Regions from separate parts of the Promicromonospora sp. NPDC050249 genome, predicted to be linked through region 1. Evidence: riboswitches for the same ligand, from Rfam matches in the RefSeq annotation. Region 1 holds a riboswitch; each other region holds the start of a gene.
The links. A riboswitch is a leader RNA that binds a small molecule or an ion and turns the genes downstream of it on or off. The one in region 1 is predicted to bind thiamine pyrophosphate.
Positions count from the first base shown of each region.

Region 2: it holds a riboswitch for thiamine pyrophosphate, as region 1 does, so the genes downstream of both, thiD (bifunctional hydroxymethylpyrimidine kinase/phosphomethylpyrimidine kinase) here and thiC (phosphomethylpyrimidine synthase ThiC) in region 1, are expected to answer to the same signal.
Region 3: it holds a riboswitch for thiamine pyrophosphate, as region 1 does, so the genes downstream of both, AB0I32_RS22305 (thiamine ABC transporter substrate-binding protein) here and thiC (phosphomethylpyrimidine synthase ThiC) in region 1, are expected to answer to the same signal.

Region 1 is NZ_JBFAKY010000015.1:364-7,485, forward strand. It holds gene AB0I32_RS14000 (UDP-N-acetylmuramate dehydrogenase) at 1-950, opposite strand, end outside; gene AB0I32_RS14005 (MFS transporter) at 1,108-2,352, opposite strand; gene AB0I32_RS14010 (LacI family DNA-binding transcriptional regulator) at 2,465-3,586, shown strand; gene thiC (phosphomethylpyrimidine synthase ThiC) at 3,674-5,461, opposite strand; TPP riboswitch at 5,456-5,561, opposite strand; gene AB0I32_RS14020 (C39 family peptidase) at 5,784-7,016, shown strand.
Region 2 is NZ_JBFAKY010000001.1:299,074-306,195, forward strand. It holds gene AB0I32_RS01340 (hypothetical protein) at 1-158, shown strand, start outside; gene AB0I32_RS01345 (aspartate aminotransferase family protein) at 265-1,671, shown strand; gene AB0I32_RS01350 (aldo/keto reductase) at 1,700-2,728, opposite strand; gene AB0I32_RS01355 (TetR/AcrR family transcriptional regulator) at 2,851-3,438, shown strand; TPP riboswitch at 3,447-3,543, shown strand; gene thiD (bifunctional hydroxymethylpyrimidine kinase/phosphomethylpyrimidine kinase) at 3,533-4,426, shown strand; gene dxr (1-deoxy-D-xylulose-5-phosphate reductoisomerase) at 4,452-5,621, opposite strand; gene AB0I32_RS01370 (RyR domain-containing protein) at 5,635-7,122, opposite strand, start outside.
Region 3 is NZ_JBFAKY010000034.1:31,447-38,568, reverse strand. It holds gene AB0I32_RS22330 (HAD-IIIA family hydrolase) at 1-217, opposite strand, end outside; gene AB0I32_RS22325 (carbamoyltransferase C-terminal domain-containing protein) at 214-1,902, opposite strand; gene AB0I32_RS22320 (FAD-dependent oxidoreductase) at 2,052-3,476, opposite strand; gene AB0I32_RS22315 (PAS and ANTAR domain-containing protein) at 3,659-4,462, shown strand; gene AB0I32_RS22310 (DUF4235 domain-containing protein) at 4,513-4,794, opposite strand; TPP riboswitch at 4,832-4,936, shown strand; gene AB0I32_RS22305 (thiamine ABC transporter substrate-binding protein) at 4,931-6,010, shown strand; gene AB0I32_RS22300 (iron ABC transporter permease) at 5,986-7,122, shown strand, end outside.

The sequences.
Region 1 (7,122 bases):
GGGTCGATCGCGCCGAGGCTGGGGCCCGTGCTGGTCTCCGGCGTCGACGAACGGACCGGGTACCGAGGGGCGTCCTCGGGCAGGTGCGCGAGGTGCTCGACGGGGATCACCGGATTGGTGAAGAACGATCCGGAGTTCCAGCGGTCGTGGTCCGGCTCCGCGCCGAAGGGCGGGCGATCGAGCAGCATGCCCTTGCCACCACGCAGTCCCAGCACGGTGTCGCGGACCTCCCGCATCGGGGCGCGCTGCCCCACCTCGACGCCCAGACGACGGGCCAGCTCGCCGTAGCCCACGGGCGCCGACAGGGTGCCGAGGCGGAACTGGAACTGCACGTCCAGCACCACGTAGCGCGGCGACGGGTACCAGGGAGCACGCGGGTCCTCGTCCCGGCCCTCGCTGTGCATCGAACGCTTGAGCAGCGACGTGCGGTACCCGAAGTCCAGCTGCCCGACGGAGAAGGTGCGCACCCGCCGCTCGCCCCTGTCCCAGGTACGGACCAGCGAGACCACGCCGGAGAGCTCCTGGCCGTACGCGCCGATGTTCTGCACCGGGGCCGCGCCCACCGTCCCGGGGATGCCCGACAGGGACTCGACACCCACCCAGCCCTCTGTGACGGCGCGCTCCACGAGCTCGTCCCAGTTCTGGCCGGCCGGGGCGCTCACCACGGCGCCGCCACAGGAGTCGTCCGACTCGACGGCGATGCCGCTGCGGGTGTCCCGCACGACGAGACCGTCAAAACCTTCGTCAGCCACCAGCAGGTTGGAGCCGCCACCCACGACCAGCAGCGGCACACCGTCATCGTCGGCGGTGCTCACCGCCTCGATCAGTGCAGCCTCTTCCTCGGCCTCGACGAACGAGGCTGCCGGGCCACCCACGCGGAGTGTGGTGAGGTCGGCGAGGCTTGGGGCCACCGCTTGCGCCTGGACGGTGTCTGCCGGGTATGGGCTCACCGTGCAAGCCTATCTACCTGTCGCGTTGGATTTGTGCACATCTTCGACATGCCGTGGGTGATGTCTGCCAATTCTGGAACCTTTTGGTGTCGGCGGACGTGTTCCTTGCTCGTCCTGGCGGGCCCCAGCGCCGAAGCCGAGGGCCCGTCTCCCTGCACTACCTCTTCACACCGGCCGCAGTGGGCAGCGGCCGGACCGACCGGGCGACGACCAGACCCAGCACCATGGGGACGAGCAGCACGAGGACCGCGAGCCGGTAGCCCGTGGCGTGCGCGACGAAGCCGATGAGCGGCGGCCCCACGAAGAACGCCGTGTAGGCGATGGTCGAGACCGCGGCCACCCGCATGGCGGCCCGCTTCGGCTCGTCGGACGCCGCGCTCATCCCCATCGGGAAACCCATCGCCGCACCCAGACCCCACAGGCCGACGCCGATCAGGGCCACCCACAGGACCGGGACCAGCGCGAACATCAGCACGCCCACGAACGCCAGCAACGCGGAGAGCACGAGCACCGGCACCCGTCCGAACCGGTCGATGGCTCCTGTCCCCGCGAGCCGAGCGGTGGTCATGGCGGTCAGGAAGACGGCGAGACCCACGGCCCCCATCCCGTCCGACGTACCGAACCCGTCCACCACCGCGAGGCCTACCCAGTCGTTGGCCACGCCCTCCGTGAGGGCTGCGGCCAGCACGACGAGCCCGATCGCCAGCGTGCGCGGCTCCCGCCAGGCGGCGAGAAGCCCCGCCAGGCCCGACGTCGGCGGGGTCACTGCTCCCGGGTCGGCGCCGTCCGCGCTCCCCACCTCGGCGGTGGGCACGCCGTGGGGCACAGCGGCCGAGACGACGCTCGGCGAGAAGTAGCGGACCGCGATCAGCACCGAAAGAAGAGCCACGGCCCCTGCCGTCACGATGTGCCAGATCACCGGGACCCCCATCGTGGCCACGAGAGCGCCGATCCCAGCGCCGATCACCGTTCCGAACGAGAACCCGGCGTGGAAGATCGGCATGACCGCACGGCCGAGGCGCTGCTCCACCGCCGCGCCCTCGAGGTTCATCGCGGCGTCCCAGACGCCGGCGCCCACGCCGAACAGGATCAGCCCGAGTCGCACCGCGAGGTGCGCGTCGGCCACGACGCCGTACCCGGCCACCACCAGCCCCACCACCACGACGCTCGCGAAGGTGACCACCGTCCTCGCAGTGCCGAAACGCTCGGCGACCAGGCCTGACAGCGGGATGGCCGCGACGGAGCCGACGGACCCCGTGAGCAGCAGCAGACCCATCTCCTGCTCGGAGAAGGCCAGCCCGTCCCGGACGGCCGGAAGACGTGATGCCCAGCTCGCGAAGGCGAACCCACTGGCGGCGAAGACGACGAAGACCGCACGAGCGGCGGCGTGTGCAGTAGGCACTGAACTCCTTGGTGCGATTGAATCTCCCGACCGTAAGCCACAATCTGGGACCAGCCCAGCAGATTCCTGGGCCCCGCACCACTGGTGCCGAGTGAGAGACAAGGAACCCGCGATGAGCCGCCAGACCGTACGACCGACCCTCGCGAGGGTCGCCGAGCTGGCCGGTGTCTCCGTCTCCACCGCGTCGCTCGCCTTCTCCGGCGCCGGACCGATCACCCCGGAGACCCGGGAGAAGGTGCTGGCCGCCGCACGCGAGCTCGAGTACTCCGGTCCCAACCCGCTGGGGCGGCAGCTCCGCTCGGGACGGTCCGGGATCGTCGGTGTGGTGATCGGTGACCAGCTCGGCAGGTCGTTCCGCGACCCCGTCTCCACCCAGGTGCTGCACGGCCTGGTCTCCGCGATCGGTGAGCAGGGCCTCGGTGTGCTGCTCGTGCCCGGTATGCCGCAGGGCGCCACCACGCAGTCCATGGGGCTCGCCGCCGAAGCGGGGCTGCCGCCCGCCGTCGACCCGCTGGTCGAGGCCGCCGCGATGGACGTCGCGGTGCTCGTCTGGGGCACCATGAAGGACGACCCGAACCTTGCCGCGCTGCAGCGGCGCGGCGTGCCCGTCGTGGTCGGTGAGGGACAGGAGGTGTCCGGCGTGCCGGTGGTGGGCGTCGAGGACCGGCGCGGCGCCGCCGACGCGGTGCGACACCTCGTCGAGCTCGGGCACACGCGGATCGCGGAGATCACGCTGCCGTTCGGGCGGGACGAGCGGTCCGGGCTGGTCGACGCGGATCGGCTCGCGTCCGCCGAGCGCACGCCGACGCGCAACCGGCTGGCCGGCGTGCGGGACGTCATCGAGCCCGTCATCTCGTGGGAGACGCCCGCCTCGCTCGTGGAGCACGGCCGCGACGCCGCCACCGAGATCCTCTCCGAGTGGGCGCCCGCCCGGGACCGTCCGACGGCGATCATCGCCCACTCCGACCTGCTCGCCGCCGGTGCCGTGATCGCCGCCCGCGAGCTCGGGCTGCGGGTTCCCGAGGACGTTTCGGTAGCGGGGTTCGACGGCCTCGACCTGCCGTGGCTCTCCCCCGACGTGCTGACCAGCGTGCATCAGCCGCTCGTCGAGAAGGGCCGCGCGCTCGGTCTGGCCGTCATCGCGCTGCTGGCCGGCGAGGACCCCCCGTCGGTGATGCTGCCCGTGAGCCTGGTCGAGGGCACGACCACGGGCCCGGTGCCCGACCTGACCTGACCCTCCGCGGCCCGTCCCCACAGGTCCGCGAAGTAGAGCAACTGTCCGGACATGCGCTCTACTTCGCGGACCTGTCGGGGGCGGGTGTCAGGCGCGGAGCCTGGGCTCCGGGAGGTAGACCTCGCCGCCCGACTCGCGGAACTCCGCGGACTTCTGTGCCATACCCTCCGCGGCCGCCGCGTCCGCGAGCGCCGCCTGGTTCTGCGCCCCGCCGAACTCGTCGCGGATGTCCTGCGAGATCCGCATCGAGCAGAACTTGGGCCCGCACATCGAGCAGAAGTGCGCGGTCTTCGCAGCCTCGGCCGGAAGGGTCTCGTCGTGGTACGACTCCGCGAGCTCCGGGTCGAGCGACAGGTTGAACTGGTCCCGCCAGCGGAACTCGAAGCGGGCCTTGGACAGGGCGTCGTCGCGGTCGCGGGCGCCGGTGTGGCCCTTGGCGACGTCGGCGGCGTGCGCGGCGATCTTGTAGGTCACCACGCCGGTGCGGACGTCGTCGCGGTTCGGCAGGCCGAGGTGCTCCTTGGGCGTGACGTAGCAGAGCATCGCGGTGCCGTACCGGGCGATCTCGGTGGCGCCGATCGCTGAGGTGATGTGGTCGTAGCCGGGCGCGATGTCGGTCACGAGCGGGCCGAGCGTGTAGAACGGGGCGCCGTCGCAGAGCTCCTGCTGCCGCTCCACGTTCTCGCGCACCAGGTGGAAGGGGACGTGTCCGGGTCCCTCGACCATCACCTGGACGTCGTAGGCCCAGGCCCGCTTCGTCAGCTCGGCGAGCGTGTCGAGCTCGGCGAACTGCGCGGCGTCGTTCGCGTCGGCGAGCGATCCGGGCCGCAGGCCGTCGCCGAGGGAGAAGGCGACGTCGTACCGGGCGAAGATCTCGCAGAGCTCGTCGAAGTGCGTGTAGAGGAAGTTCTCCTGGTGGTGCGCCAGGCACCAGCCGGCGAGGATCGACCCGCCGCGCGAGACGATGCCCGTGACCCGGTCGGCGGTGAGCGGCACGTACCGCAGCAGCACGCCGGCGTGCACCGTCATGTAGTCGACGCCCTGCTCGCACTGCTCGATCACGGTGTCGCGGTAGATCTCCCAGGTCAGCGCGCTGGCGTCGCCGTTGACCTTCTCGAGGGCCTGGTAGATCGGCACGGTGCCGATGGGCACCGGCGAGTTCCGCATGAGCCATTCCCGCGTGGTGTGGATGTCGTCGCCCGTGGACAGGTCCATGACGGTGTCGGCGCCCCACTTGGTGGCCCACTCGAGCTTTTCCACCTCCTCCGCGATGGAGCTGTGGACGGCGGAGTTGCCGATGTTCGCGTTGACCTTCACGAGGAACGCCCTGCCGATGATCATCGGCTCCGACTCCGGGTGGTTCACGTTGTTCGGGATGATCGCCCGGCCCGCGGCCACCTCGCTGCGCACCAGCTCGACGTCGCAGCCCTCGCGCACCGCGACGAACCGCATCTCGGGCGTGATCACGCCCTGGCGCGCGTAGTGCATCTGGGTGACGGTCCGGCCGGGGAGCGCCCGGCGGGGCCGACGTCGTTCACCCTGCCACTCCTGGCTGGCCGCACCGCGGCGCAGCGCGCCGCGCCCGTCGTCGGCCAGTGCCCGGTCGCGGCCGTCGTACTCCTCGGTGTCTCCGCGCGCCACGACCCAGGGTTCGCGGGCCGGCGGGAGGCCGCGGACCGGGTCGGAACCGGGGCCCTGCGTGCGGTAGACGCGGACCGGCTCGTTGGGGGCGCCGTCGGGCGACGGCGCCAGCGTGATCTCCGTGACCGGCACCCGGAGACCGGTGTCGTCCTGCGGTGTGCTGGACCCGCCGTCGTGCTCGTGGTCGCGCTCGTACTGGTAGGCGAGCGTGCGGGACTGGGACTTCTCCATCATGAGACTCCTGCTTCCTACGCCGGTGTTAACCGGACAGGTTCAACGGTCCCGGGCCGTACAGCCCGATCTCAGCCCCTGCGTGAGGCACCCGTGGGATCGCCGCCGAGGTTAGCACTGTCCGGCACTTTCCTTCTGCCCCGCCGCCGACCGTGATAAGCAAGGCCGGACGGCTCGCTCACCCCAGCAGCGAGCCCGGGACATGGAGGCTGGAATGCCGGTACGGAACAACCTGCGAACGAGGGCGTTCGCGTTGGCGGCTGCGGGGGCACTCGTGGTCCAGACAGGGATCGTGGCGGGTGCGGTGTCAGCGGCGGGAGCTGAGGTGAGCCCTACGGCTTCGGACAACCAGATCACCCTGACCTCCTGGGAGGGGCGCCGGGAGCTGCTCGCGGGCGAACGCGACGGACTGCGGTTCGACGTCCACGGCGGGCTCTTCCTGCCCCGCGGAGGCGACCTCGTGGACTACACGGACCCGTTCGGCGACGGCACGCCCGTCACGTACGAGACCGGCACGTGGACCTCGCCCGTCGTCGAGACCGGGTACCCGATCAAGCAGGCCGTTCCGTCCTGGAACGCGGACACCCCCACGGGCACCTGGGTCGAGGTGGAGTTCCGCGGCCGTAAGGCCGACGGGACATGGACCAAGTGGTTCGTGATGGGCCGCTGGGCGTCAGGCGACGAGTTCGCGCCGGCCGACGGGCGCGTCGGCGACATCCACCGCACCTCCCTGAACGGCCAGGGCGACACCGACGCGGCCCTGTTCACCGACACGTTCGTCGCGAGGGCGGGCTTCGAGCCGGACGCGTTCCAGACCCGGGCCCGGCTGTACCGGCCCGAGGGCGCCAGGACCTCGCCGCGCCTGGCGTCGGTGAGCACCATGACCAACGAGAACCTGCCCGACGAGCACTACACGGGAACCAGCGACTTCACGCTCGGGCGCGAGGTATCGCTCGACGTGCCGCAGTACAGCCAGAACATCCACCGCGGCGAGTACCCCGAGTTCGGTGGCGGCGGCCAGGTGTGGTGCTCGCCGACGTCGTCCACGATGGTGATCTACTCCTACGGACGCGAGGTGCCTGCCGAGGAGCTGGAGGACATCGTCGCTCCCAACGGCGACCCGCAGGTCGACTACGCCGCGATGAACACCTGGGACTACGCGTACGAGGGTGCGGGGAACTGGCCGTTCAACGCCGCCTACGCCCACAGGTTCGGGCTGAAGTCGTTCGTGACCCGGCTGCGCTCCCTCGCGGAGGCCGAGAAGTTCATCGAGGCGGGTATCCCGCTCACCGTCTCGCTCAACTTCGACGAGGCGGAGATGCCCGAGGCCGGTTACAGCACCCCCGGGCACCTCGTCGTGCTGATCGGGTTCACCGCGGACGGTGACCCGATCATCAACGACCCGAACAAGGCCAGCAACGAGGAAGTGCGACAGGTCTACACGCGCGAGAACTTCGAGCGCGTATGGCAGACGTCGACCGACGGCGTCACGTACGTCTACCACCCGAAGAACGTGAAGCTGCCGGCCAACATGCCGGGCGTCACGCAGAACTGGTAACCCCATCCCGCCGAGGTAGAACTGTGGCGAGATAGAACGGCAGCGAAGCAGGACCAGGGCTTGGCGCTCGGGTTCTACTTCGCTGCAGTTCTATCCCGCCAGTTCT
Region 2 (7,122 bases), on a different contig from region 1:
CCGTGTTCGCCGGTGTCTACGCCCTGATCGGCACCGTCCAGGTCGCGCTGGACGCCGACCTGATCGGCCCGCTGCAGGCCGTCACCGCCACCGCCCTTGTCACCATCGGCGCACTCGTGACGGGGGTCGCGGTCTTCAACTGGACGCGGGGGCGCTGACACTCTCCGGCACGTCAGACGGACAGAGCACTCGGGTAACCTGCGCGTCTGACGCGCCGCGGCCTGGTCCGTCGGTCGCTCCACCGCTCCACGACAGGGGAGAACGATGACCGGAGTTCCCGCGCCCGCCTCGGGCGCACCGAACGTCACACCGCGCGGGACCGCCCGGGACGACGCCGCCCGTCGTCACCTCTGGGGGCACTTCACGCGGCAGTCCGCGTGGGACTCCGGTGTGCCCACACTGGTCCGCGGCGAGGGCCACCACGTGTGGGACGCGCAGGGCCGCAAGTACATCGACGGCCTGTCGGGACTGTTCGTGGTCCAGGCCGGGCACGGCCGCCGGGCGCTCGCCGAGGCCGCGGCCAAGCAGGCGGGCGAGCTCGCCTACTTCCCGCTGTGGTCCTACGCGCACCCGCCGGCCATCGACCTGGCCGAGCGTCTCGCCCACCACGCCCCGGGCGACCTGAACCGCGTGTTCTTCACGACGGGCGGCTCGGAGGCGGTGGAGACGGCGTTCAAGCTGGCCAAGCAGTACTGGAAGCTGCAGGGCAAGCCGGGCAAGTACAAGGTGATCTCCCGGGCCGTCGCCTACCACGGCACCACCCACGGCGCGCTGTCCGTGACCGGTGTGCCCCGTATCAAGGAGCCGTTCGAGCCTCTGGTGCCCGGCGCGCACAAGGTGCCCAGCACCAACATCTACCGGGCCGACGACGGCCTGCGCGACGACCCCGAGGCGTTCGGCCGCTGGGCTGCCGACCAGATCGAGGCGCTGATCCTGACGGAGGGGCCCGGCTCGGTGGCCGCCGTCTTCCTCGAACCCGTGCAGAACGCGGGCGGCAGCATCCCGCCACCGCCCGGTTACTTCGAGCGGGTGCGCGAGATCTGCGACCGGCACGACGTCCTGCTGGTCTCGGACGAGGTCATCTGCGCGTTCGGCCGCATCGGGTCGATCTTCGCGTGCGACGACTTCGGCTACGTGCCCGACATGATCACCTGCGCCAAGGGCATGTCGTCCGGTTACTCCCCGATCGGCGCGTGCCTGGTCTCCGACCGGGTGTTCGAGCCGTTCGCCACCGGGTCGACGAGCTTCGGCCACGGGTACACGTTCGGCGGGCATCCGGTCTCGGCGGCGGTCGCCATGGCCAACCTCGACCTCTTCGAGGCGGAGGACCTGACCGGGCGGGTCGCCCGGAACGCGCCGGCGTTCCGGGCGACCCTGGAGCGGCTGTACGACCTGCCGATCGTGGGCGACGTGCGCGGTGCCGGGTACTTCCAGGCGATCGAGCTCGTCAAGGACCAGGAGACCCGGGAGGCCTTCTCCGGTGCCGAGACCGATCGTCTGCTCGGGCTCCTCAGCCCGGCGCTGTACGAGGCCGGCCTGTACTGCCGCCCCGACAACCGCGGCGACCTGGTGGTGCAGCTCGCACCACCGCTGACCGTCGGGCAGACCGAGTTCGACGAGATCGAGGAGATCCTGCGGGGCGTGCTGAGCGAGGTCTGGTCCAAGCTGTGACCTGAAGATCGATCGGTCGTTGGGCGCCTCAGGCGGCCGCGCGCTGCTCCGCGGGACGACGGCGCAGGAGCGGCTGCTGGATGGCGGGCGGGTCGTAGGCCATGTCGAGGCGTCCGACGTCGGTCCCTGGCGGCACTATCGCGTCGATCCGGTCCAGGATCTCGTCGCTCAGGACCACCTCGGCGCCGGCGAGCGCGCTGTCCAGGTGCTCCATGGTGCGCGGGCCGATGATCGCGGAGGTGACGCCCGGGTGGGCGATCGTGAACGCCATCGCCAGATGGTTCAGCGGGATGCCGGCGTCCTGAGCCACGGGCACGAGCTGCTCGACGACGTCGAGCCGCTGCTCGTCGCGCAGGTGCTCGAGCCCGAACCGCGCCCGGTGGGTGTCGTTCTCCTGGCCCTTGCGGTACCGGCCGGTGAGGAGGCCTCCCGCGAGCGGGCTCCAGACCAGGGTGCCCATGCCGTACTGCTGGGCGACCGGCAGGACGTCGCGCTCGATCCCCCGGTTCAGGATGGAGTACGGCGGCTGCTCGGCCCTGAAGCGTTCCAGGCCGCGCCGTTCTGCCACCCACTGGGCCTGGACGATCTCCGCGGCGGGCATCGCCGACGAGCCGATGGCCCGCACCTTGCCGGAGTTGATCAGGTAGGTCAGCGCCGCCAGCGTGTCCTCGACGTCGGTCTCGGGGTCGGGGCGGTGGATCTGGTAGAGGTCGATGTAGTCGGTGCCCAGGCGGCGCAGCGAGTTCTCGACCTCGGCGATGATCCAGCGGCGGGAGTTGCCGCGGTGGTTGGGGTCGTCGCTCATGGGCAGGTGCACCTTGGTGGCGAGCACGACGTCGTCGCGCCGCCCCTTGAGCGCCTTGCCCACTATCTCCTCGGACTCCCCGTGCGAGTAGGCGTCGGCGGTGTCGACGAAGTTGATGCCGGAGTCGAGGGCCTTGTGGATGATCTTGATCGACTCCTCGTGGTCGGGGTTGCCGACTGCGCCGAACATCATCGCGCCGAGTGCGTAGGGGCTGACCTTGATACCGGTCCGGCCGAGGTTGCGGTACTGCATGGGGCCCTCCTGGGGTCGAGAGGTCTGGTGAGCGCCCCGGCGATGTCATACTCTTGGACTAAGCGGAACGCTCTTCCAGAACTATATGGAAAGGCGTTCCGGATAGCAAGGGATGGAGTGGAGTGACCCAGAACACAGCGCCGCGGCCGCTGCGCGCCGACGCGCAACGCAACATCGATTCGCTGCTCGACGCCGCGAAGTCGGCCTTCGGCACGTCCGGCGTGGACGCGCCCGCTAAGGAGATCGCCGACCTGGCCGGGGTCGGCGTCGGCACGCTGTACCGGCACTTCCCCAAGCGCTCGGACCTGGTCAAGGCCGTGTTCCAGCACGAGGTCGACGCCACCGCCGACGCCGCTTCCGCGCTGGCCGCCGAGCACGGACCGGTCGACGCCCTGGAGAAGTGGCTGCACCGGTACACGGAGTTCCTCGCGACCAAGCGGGGCCTCGCCTCGGCCCTGCACTCGGGCGACCCGGCCTTCGACGCGCTGCCCGAGTACTTCCTCGGCCGGCTCGGCCCAGCCCTGGGCTCCCTGCTCGACGCCGCTGTCGAGGCGGGAGCGATCCGCGCCGTCGTCAGCCCTCGGGACCTCCTGTACGCCGTGTCCAAGCTGAACCTGCCCATGGGCGACGAGGAGCCGGAGCACGGCCGGCGCATGATCGACCTGCTCGTGGACGGGTTGCGGTACAGAGCCGGACAGACCGCTCGGTAGGGTGGGCCCGAAATGGCGCGGGGCGCCGGGTACCTGCCCGGCTGAGATGCACCCGTGGAACCTGATCTAGGTAGTTCTAGCGAAGGGACGCCTCATGGGCTCACTCCTGCCCAACTCCGCCGCGCGCACCCGCCCGCCCGGACACCCCGCCGTCGCGCTGACGATCGCCGGCTCGGATCCCTCCGGCGGCGCGGGGATCCAGGCCGACCTGAAGACCTTCGCCGCGCTCGGCGGGTACGGCTGCGCGGTGCTCACCGGGCTGACCGCCCAGTCCACGACGGGCGTGACGAGGGTGCTGCCCGTGCCCGCCGACATGGTGACCGCGCAGCTGGAGACGCTGTTCGCCGACGTCGCGGTGGACGCCGTGAAGATCGGCATGACGACGGACGCCGCCGTCGCCCGGGCCGTCGCAGCGGCGCTGCGGCAGCTGCGGACCGCCGGGCGCGCGCCCTACGTGGTGCTCGACCCGGTGATGGTCTCGACGTCGGGCCACCGGCTGCTCGCGCCCGACGCCGAAGCCGTGCTGCGCGACGAGCTGCTGCCGCTGGCCGACCTGGTCACGCCGAACCTGCCGGAGGCGGCGGTGCTGCTCGGCGCCGAACAGGCCAGGGACGATCGCGAGGCGGCCGACCAGGCGCGCGCGCTGCTCAAGCTCGGGACGCGGTTCGCCCTGGTCAAGGGCGGGCACCTGGACTCGGCGGAGTCGGTCGACCACCTCGCAGGTCCGGACGGCGTCGTCGCCCTGACCGCCCCCCGGATTCCCACGCGGAGCACGCACGGGACGGGCTGCACGCTCAGCTCGGCGTGCGCGGTCCTGCGCCCCCGGCACGACGAGTGGGAGCCCGCCGTACGCGAGGCGAAGAACTACCTGACGGAAGCCCTGCGCGCCGCGGACGACCTGGTCATCGGCGGCACGGGCACGGCGCCGGGCCCCTGGCCCGGCCATGGCCCGGTCGACCACGGCTTCGGCACCCGCACCCTCGGCTGACGGGTCCGTCGATCCACCGAGGACGTCAGGCCGACTTGAGGAGCTCCGCCGCGCGGGCGCGGGCCCAGGCGTCGGCCTCCAGGACGCCCTCGACCGAACCCGCGTCGCCGGCGTCCGTCGTGGCGTGCGCCTCCACCACCGCGGCCACCGTGTCGACGATGTCCAGGAAGCCGATGGCGCCGTCGTGGAACGCGTCGACGCACACCTCGTTCGCCGCGTTGTAGACGGCCGGGTGCGTGCCACCGGCCTCGCCGACCTGCCGGGCGAGGCGGACGGCGGGGAAGGCGTCGTCGTCCAGGGGGGCGAACTCCCAGGTGGACGCCTTGGTCCAGTCGATGGGCACGTCGACGTCCGGCAGGCGGTCGGGCCAGGACAGGCCCAGCGCGATCGGCACGAGCATCCGCGGCGGACCGGCCTGGGCGATGGTGGAGCCGTCGGCGAACTCGACCATCGAGTGGATCATCTGCTGCGGGTGCACCACGACGTCGATCGCGCCGAACGGCAGGTCGAACAGCAGGTGCGCCTCGATCACCTCGAGGCCCTTGTTCACCAGCGTCGCGGAGTTGGTGGTGACCATGCGACCCATCGAGAAGTTGGGGTGCCGCAGAGCCTGCGCGGGCGTGACGTCGCGCAGCTCGGCGCGTGAGCGGCCGCGGAACGGCCCGCCGCTCGCGGTCACGACGAGCTTGCGGACCTCCGACGACGCACCAGAGCGCAGCGACTGCGCGATGGCGGAGTGCTCGGAGTCCACCGGCACGATCTGGCCCTCGCGCCGCACCGCAGCCTTGACCAGCGCGCCGCCGACCACCAGCGACTCCTTGTTCGCGAGCGCCAGCGTCGAGCCGGCGGCGAGCGCGGCGAGGGTGGGGCGCAGGCCAACGGATCCGGTGATGCCGTTGAGCACGACGTCGCTCCCCCGGCCGGCCAGCTCGGTCGCGGCGCCCTGCCCGGCGAGCACCTCGACGCGGTCGGCGCCGGCCTCGGCGAGGAGGGTGGTCAGCGCGGGGCGTGCGGCGTCGTCGGCCACCGCGACGGCGCGCACGCCGAGCGACGCGGCCTGCCGCGCCAGGAGCGGCAGGTCGGAGCCGCCTGCTGACAGCGCGTCCACGCGGAACCGCTCGGGGTTGCGCCCGATGACGTCGATGGCCTGCGTGCCGATGGAGCCGGTGGAACCGAGGAGGGTGACGCTTCGCATGGTGCACATACTCTCAGCCCTCGCCGGGCTGCTCGGCACGGCCGCGGCCGAACATCCGCCAGCCCTTGACCACGCCGCGGGGGTCGGGGACGGGCTCGCCGGCGGCCTCCCAGCCGGCGTCGTCGGCGAGCGGGACCACATGGAGGCCGAAGTCCGCGAGGATCACCGGGATCGCGCGGATGGCGGCGCGGTCCTTCTCGCGGTCCGCCTCCGACAGCTCGTCCCAGGGGCGCAGGTCCGGGTGCAGGCGCCGGGCGTCGTCCCGCTGCGGCCCGTAGGTCCAGCCCGCGGCGGTCTTCTCCGCCATCCACCGCTCGTGCTCGTCGACGGCGCGGGCGTCGACCACGGGTTCGGGGATCCGGCCGTGCTCGCCGTCGCCGGCGGGCGCGACGGTGCACCCCATCTGGCGGAGCCGGTCCGGGATGGCGCGCACCTGGGCGCGGTTCGCGGCCCGGAGGTCGTCGGAAAGGTCGACCCACGAGACCATCGCCGGGGTGCTCTCCCAGGCCACACCGCGTGAGCGCTGGTTGCGCAGGTAGGTCAGGTGGGCGGAGACAGCCATCAGGTCGTAGACGTCGTCGTGCACCAGCGCGCCGGGCGCCGTCGCCCTGCGCAGCAGCGTGCCCGGTTCGACGACGTCGAGCCGCCCGCCGAGGTCGTCGAGGATCGCGCCGTCATGCGTGCCGAACAGGCCGCCGAGGCCCGCAAGGCGGTTGAGGCGGAGCACGACGGCGCCCTCGCCGGCACGCCAGAGGTCGCTGTCCCGCAGCGCGTGCCGGAGCGCGTCCCCGTCGTCGTCGTGGCACACGTAGACCCGCTGGGGCGTGCCGATCGCGCGTACCTCGGCGAACGTCTCGACCGGGACGAGCCGGCAGGCCGCCCGGACGCTGGGCCAGCGCGCCCGCAACGCCTGCGCCGCGGCGCGCGCACCGGGACCGACAAGGGTCACCGTGAGCGGTTCGCCGCCGGACGCGATCTCGACGCTCCGCAGCCGTGCGAACGCGACGACGAGCGCCCTGCCGAACGTGCCGTGCCCGACCACCGAGATGTGCGGAGCCGCGCCGCGGGCGACCGTCTGGTCGCGCCGGGCCAGGGACCGGGCGACGAGCTCGCCCAGCGTGAAGAAGTCCACGCCCGGCTGCGGATGGCTCAGGTGGCGGGCCTGCAGCGCGAGCGCGAGCTCGGGGTCGCTGACGTGCGCGTTCAGCCGAAGGCCCGGCAGGGCGGGATCCCGCTCGGCGCGGTTGGCCACCGCCACCGTGAGCACGTTGACGCCGGGCTCGTCGTCCTCGCCCTCGCACGCGTAGAGCACCGCGGCGCCGGAGATACCTGCGTTGCGCAGCGACGCTGCGTCCCCCGTGGCGGTCCGCGCGACGGGCGCACCCCGGGCCGCGAGCGCCTCGGCGATGAGGTCGGCGACCGGCGTGCGCCCGACGACCACCGCGTGCCCCCGCATCCGGCGGGTGCGCATCGCCGCGATCTGGTCGGCGAACAGGGAGCG
Region 3 (7,122 bases), on a different contig from region 1:
CGCGACCGCCGGTGCGGAGCACGCGCACGCCGGAGACCGGGTCGGGCCCGAGGTCGAGGGGCGGGTTCGCGCCCTCGGCCGGGAACGGCCGGTCGTCGACGACCACCACGTCGAGCGGCGGTGGCCCGCCGGCGCAGGCGACGCGCACCGAATCGAGCAGCGCGGCCAGCTGCGGGCGGCCGATCGTCGGGACGACTATCGAGTACGAAGGTGTCACGCGGCACCCCCGGACGGCCGGCCGCCGGTGAACAGGTCAGCGCGCCGGACGAGGTGGGGGCCGAGCACCAGGACGTCGACGGGCGCGGAGCCGAAGAGCTCCAGCGCGTCCCGTGGGCTGTCCACCATCGGGCGGCCGGCGGTGTTGAGGCTGGTGTTCACCACCACGGGCAGCCCGGTCCGCGCCCGGAACGCGCGGAGCATCGACTGGAGGCGCGGCTGCGAGTCGTCCACCGTCTGGATCCGGGCGGTGCCGTCCACGTGGACGGTCGCCGGGATGCGGTCGCGCCAGGCGGGGGCGACGTCGTGGACGAACAGCATGTAGGGGCTGGGGATCGGGCCGCCGGAGAAGATGTCTGCGGCGTCCTCCAGGAGCACCATCGGTGCGACCGGCCGGAACTGCTCGCGTCCCTTGACGATGTTGAGCCGTTCGGTGTTGGCCCGCGTACCCGGGTGCGCCAGCAGCGAGCGCTGGCCGAGGGCACGCGGCCCGAACTCGGAGCGGCCGTCGAACCAGGCCACCATCCCGTCGTCGGCGAGCACGCCGGCGACCTGCTCCGGCAGGTCCGCGGGGGTCGTGAACGGCACGCGCGCCGTGCGCAGCGCGTCGGCCAGCTCGTCGTCGGACCAGCCGCGGCCGAGTGCCACCGACGTCATGGGCACCATCGGGACGCCGGCCTCCGCCGTCAGCTGCAGGGCCGCGCCGAGGGCCGTGCCCGAGTCACCTGCCGCGGGCTGGACCCACACGTGCTCGAAGGGGGTCTCGCGCCACAGCCGCGAGTTGGCCACGCAGTTCAGGGCGGTGCCGCCCGCCAGCGTCAGCGCGGTGTCGCCGGTCCGCTCCTGCAGGGCCGTGGCGAGCTCGACGAGCAGCTCCTCCAGCCGCGCCTGGACCGACGCCGCGAGGTCCGCCTGGTCGGGCGGCAGGCCGCCCGCGCCGCTGGGTTCCTGGATGGTGCCCGGCGTGGCCGGCGCCGCCCATCGTGACCAGTCGGGAGCCTCGGCCACGAACCCGCCGTCGGGCGTGGTCCGGAGCAGCTCCCGCAGCTCGGGCAGGAACCGCGGCCGGCCGTACGACGCGAGCGCCATCACCTTGTACTCGTCGCTGGACCGCAGGAAGCCGAGGTGCTCGGTGAGGGACTCGTAGACGAGGCCGAGGGAGTGCGGCAGCTCCTGGCTCGCGAGCACCTCGAGCTGTCCGTCGGCGTACCGGCCCGCGAGGTAGGAGGAGCGTTCGCCGCGACCGTCCAGCGACATGACGCTGCAGGTGCGGAACGGGGATGCGAGGGCCCCCGAAGCGGCGTGCGACACCTCGTGCGGCACGAAGCGCACGGCGGCGGGGTTGAGCCCGGGCAGCGCGGTGGCGATGAACTGCGGCGCTCGTTCGGCGTACCGCTGCCGCAGCCAGTCCCACGGGTCGGGCAGGCCCATCTCGTTGGACGGTTTGGCGAGGGCAGGGTCGAACGAGTAGGCGACGGCATCCAGGTCCTCCGGCCGCAGGCCACCGACGTCGAGGCACCACCGCATCGCCTGCTCCGGCAGCTCCCAGGCCGCGAACGGGACAGGTCGCTTGCCGTGCTTGCGTCGGCTGAACCGTTCCTCCTCGGCTGCTGCGAGGACGTGACCGTCGACGACGAGCGCCGCCGACGGGTCATGGAAGAGGGCGTTGACACCGAGGACTCGCACAGTGACCTCCACGGATGGTCGTCACCGGGCTTCTTCCGGTTCTCCTACGTTCGAGGCGCCTAGAAGCACTCGCATCTTGAACCGCTTCTCGACGGAACCGGGGTCCCGCAGCCGCCCGCATCCGCGCAGGTCGGCGGTTTCTGCGCGGTTCAGCGCCGCGACAGGTCCTCGGTGGCGGGACCTTCGATCAGCGTGCCGTCGGGCTCGAACCGCGAGCCGTGCGCGGGGCAGTCCCAGGACTGCTCCTGCTCGTTCCAGCGCACGACGGCGCCCGCGTGCGGGCAGACCCGGGACACGCACGGGGCACCCGGCCGCTGTCCGGTGGGACGGGTCGCGGCGCGGGCCCAGCCCGTGGTCTGCACGGCGAAGGTGGCGGCGGTGCTCGCTCTCGGCGTGGGCCTACGGGCCCACGGCTCGAAGGTCCGTCCCCACTCGACGGGGTCGCCGAGGATGCGGCCGGCGAGCGCCAGCCCGGCCGCCGCACCGTTGGTGAGCCCCCACTTGGCGTAGCCGGTGGCCACGAGCACGCGGTCGTCCCCTGGCACCACCGGCCCGACCAGCGGCAGGCCGGTGTCGCTGGTGTAGTCCTGGGCCGCCCACGTGTGCCGTGGCTGGTCCACGGGGAGGTGGACCCGGGTCCACTCCTCCAGCGCGGCCAGCCGCCGGGCCGGGTCCCGCTCCCTGCCGACGGTGTAGCCCTCGCCGCCCACCATGAGCAGCCCGCCGGCCGTGCGGAGCGATCGCACGGGTGACCCGGCGGTGATCGACATGGTTTCCCCGAACCCGGGCGGCAGCGCGGCCGGGTCGGTGATCTCCCAGGTGGTGAGCAGGCTGCGCCCCGCCTCCAGCCGGAGGAACAGCCCGCCCAGCCGCCCGGGCGGTGTGCCGGTGGCCAGCACCACCCGGTCGGCGAGGATGGCGCCGCGGCTGGTGCGCAGCGCGACACCGGACCTGCGCCGGCGCACCTGGTGGACCCGGACGCCGTCGTGCACCGGCACGCCGCGGGCGCGCAGGCGGGCGCGCAGTGCCGAGAGCATCCGTAGCGGGTCCACCTGTGCCTGGCCCGGCAGGCGTACCGCGCCGTAGGACCGCGCGGGGTACGGCGGGTCCTCCTCCCACTGTGCGGTGAGTCCCTGGCGGGCGCAGGTCGCGAGTACCGCGTCGACGTCGGCCACCTGGTCGGGGGTCGCCGCCACCGTCAGGTCGTCCCGGTTCTCGACGGGGACGCCGAGGTCCTCGAGGGTGCGGCGCAGCCACCCCAAACCGGCGAAGTTGGCCGTGAGGTAGTCGCGCACCACCTCGTCGCCGTGCCGGGCGATCCGGGCGAGCCGGGTGCCCTGCAGCACCGAGAGCTTGCCCGTCGAGCGGGCGGTGGTGGTCGCTCGTGCGCCGCGGGCATCGAGCACCACGACGGAGGCGCCGCCGTCGGCGAGCAGCTGGGCGGTGACGACACCGGTGAGGCCGGCGCCGACCACCACGACATCGGTGCGGAGCGGGCCGGGGGCCATGACCCCCGGTGAACCGCTGCCGGTGGCTTCCAGGTCCGTCGTCGCGTCGTAGGGGGTCTCGCTCACGATGCACCTCCGCTGGTCGATCCGTGCTGCTCGATCAGTGCTGGTCGTCCCTGTGCCGACCCTCGGGCCGGCCCGTACCAGGCTGGCACGAGGGCCTGGCACTCGCAGTGCCTCGCTTCTAGAATCGAGGTGGCGGAGTCATGAAGCGGCTCCTGGTCCGCTTCGGATCCGGGAGGTTCAAGATGCCCCCTTCCCTGCAGCCCAGGCTCAGCATCGTGGACGGCGCCGGCGGCGACACGGCTGAGCAGTCACCGAGCTTCTCGGTGGGTGACCTGGCGCATGCTCTTGGTCTGGGGACCAACCTTCTTGTCGGCAGCTACCGCGTCGACATCATGTCTGGCACCTGGTGGTGGTCCGACGAGGTGTACACGATGCACGGGTGGAGACGGCACGAGGTTCAGCCGGGCCTCGAGGCGCTCCGGTCCCGCAAGCACCCCGACGATCGCGCCCGTGTGGTGCGGGCCGCAGCCGAGGCCCTGCGGACGGGCCGCCCGTTCGCGTGCGCGCACCGGATCGTGGACCGCAGGGGCCGCACACGCTCGGTGGTCGTCATCGGCCAAGGCCGACGCAGCGGCCCCGGCCGGTCGCCGGAGCTGGTCGGCTACGTCATCGACGTCACGCCGGTCCAGAAGGAGGCGCTGGCGCGTAAGTCCGAGGCGGTCGTGACCAGGGCCTTCGTCAGCCAGGCGGTGATCGAGCAGGCCAAGGGCGTCATCATGGCGGTACGTGGGGTGAGCGAGGAGACCGCGGGTCACCTGCTGCACGAAGCCGCCGGGCGGGTGGACATCCCGCTGCGCCTGGCCGCAGACCAGGTGATGGCCAGGCTGGGGACCGATCGCGAGGGGGCGGATCGCGAGCGGAAGGGCATCACGCAGGAAGCCCTCACACGCGCACTGGACGGCGTCGAGCCGGTGGGGCGGCCACGCGGGCACGACCCCCTGCTCACCCGGCGGCCGCGCAAGGCGTCGGCGGGCAAGTCCGCCTGACCCTGTGATCGGATGCCCGGCCCGGTGATCCTGGCCGGGCATCCGGTGGGTCAGCGCGCGGCGCGGCGGGCGGCGAGCCGCAGCGCCGCCGTCGACGCGCCCTTCGCCGCCATACGCTTCGCGAACACCGCGGTGCCCGCTGCGACCGCCGCGAACACGGTGGCCTGCACCAGGTCCAGCTCCGGGTCGTCCGCCTTGCTGGGCGCGTCGTTGCCGGTCACGCCCTTCCAGATCATGCTGACCGCCTTCTGCGCGACCCAGCCGGCTGCGAGCGTCAGGGCAAGAGTGCCGACCTTCTCGGCGAGTGTCTGTTCCGTCTCGATCTTGGCCATCTCTACACCGTAGCGTCCGACCAGCCAGTAGGCTGGCCGGACACGACAGGGGAGCGCCACACGGCGCTGAGAGTGCGGAACACCGCAGACCCTTGAACCTGATCCGGGTCAGACCGGCGGAGGAAGTCGAGGCACGATGTTGCGTCTTTCCGGTGCTCACGCGGGCACCATCCACGCTGTTCCGGCCGCCGGAGCGCTCTCCGTGGCACTCCTGCTCGCCGGGTGCGGCGGTTCCGGGACCGGTGGCTCCGACGGGGGCGACCCGGCGGCGTCCGGCACCGTGACCCTCGTGACCCACGACTCCTGGGCGCTCGACGAGAAGGTGGTCGAGCGGTTCGAGGAGGAGTCCGGTCTGACAGTCGAGGTCAGCGCGGCGGGCGACGCCGGGACCCTGGTGAACCAGCTGGTGCTGACCAAGGACGCACCGCTCGGCGACGCCGTCTTCGGCATCGACAACACCTTCGCCTCCCGCGCGCTCGAGGCGGGGGTGGTCGAGGAGTACACCCCGGCGGACCTGCCCGACGGCGTCGAGCAGCTGGGCGGCGCGCTCACCCCGGTCGACCAGGGCGACGTCTGCGTGAACGCGGACGCGGCCTGGTTCGAGAAGTCGGACCTGGAGGTGCCGAGGACGCTCGAGGACCTGGCCGACCCGCAGTACCGGGACCTGCTCGTGGTGAGCAACCCCGCGACGTCGTCTCCCGGGCTCGCCTTCCTGCTGGCGACCGTCGGGGCGTTCGGCGAGGACGGGTTCGAGGACTACTGGTCGTCCCTGGTCGACAACGGCGTCAAGGTCGCCGACTCGTGGGAGGACGCCTACTACGTGGACTTCTCGGGCGCCGGCGAGGGCGGCGAGCGCCCGCTCGTCCTGTCGTACGCGACGTCGCCGGCCTTCACCGTCAGCGAGGACGGCTCGGAGTCGACCACCAGCGCGCTGCTCGACACGTGCTTCCGGCAGGTCGAGTACGCGGGAGTGCTTGCCGGGTCGGACAACCCGGAGGGCGCTCAGGCGTTCGTCGACTTCCTGCTCGGCGAGGACGCCCAGGCCGCGCTGCCCGAGTCGATGTACATGTACCCGGCCGACCCGGCTACCGAGCTGCCCGCCGACTGGGAGAAGTTCGCACCCCAGGCCGAGGCGCCGTTCGAGGTGGATCCCGCCGAGGTGAGCGAGCATCGCGACGAGTGGATAGAGCGGTGGACAGAGACCGTAGTGGGCTGAGTCGACCGGGCCTGCGGCCCGCGCCGCTGCTCTGGGGGACGGCGGTCGCCGTCCCCCTCGGGTTCCTCGCCGTCTTCTTCGCCTGGCCCGTGGCCGCGCTGGTGGTCCGCGGATTCGTGCCCGACGGCGCGCTCGACCTCACCGGGTTCGCCGAGGTGCTGTCCAGCCCGCGCACGTGGCGGCTCGTGTGGCTCACGCTCACCCAGGCAGTGCTCGGCACCGCCTTCTCGGTGCTGCTCGGCCTGCCGCTCGCGTACCTGCTCTACCGCCGGTCGTTCCCGGGCCGGGTCCTGGTGCGCGGGCTCGTGACGGTGCCGTTCGTGCTGCCCGCCGTCGTCGTCGGCGTCGCGTTCCGCACCCTGTTCGCGCCCGGCGGCGCGCTCGGCTTCCTCGGCCTGGAGGAGTCGCTGGCCGGGATAGTCGTCGCCCTCGTCTTCTTCAACGTGTCGGTGGTCGTGCGGACCGTCGGCGGGCTGTGGGAACGGCTCGACCCCCGGACCGAGCAGGCCGCCGCGTCGCTCGGGGCGGGGCCCGTGCGGGTCTTCCGCACGGTGACGCTTCCCTCGCTGGCACCCGCTGTCGCGTCCGCGGCCTCGGTGGTGTTCCTGTTCTGCGCCACCGCGTTCGGCGTCGTGCTGGTCCTCGGCGGCGTGCGGTACGGCACCATCGAGACCGAGATCTGGACGCGCACCACCCAGTTCCTGGACCTGCGGACGGCGTCGGTGCTCTCGATCCTGCAGCTCGTGGTCATCTCGGGCGCCCTTGCGGTCTCCGCCCGGGCCCGCCGGCGCCGCGAGGCGGCGCTGCGCCTCGTGTCCGCGCACGGCTCCGCCAGGCGGCTGTCCTGGCGGTCGCCCAAGGACCTGACGATGGCGCTGGTGGGAGCGGCGATCGTCGGCGGGCTCATGGTGCTGCCGCTGGCCGGCCTGGTGACCCGCAGCTTTCGCGAGCCCGACGGCTCCTGGGGGCCCGGGAACTATGTGGCACTCGGGACCACCGGCGAGCGCAACGCGCTGGTCGTGACCGTGTGGGAGGCCACAGCGACCTCGCTGCGGACCGCGCTGGCCGCGACGGTGATCTCCCTGGTGGTCGGCGGGCTGGCGGCGCTCGTG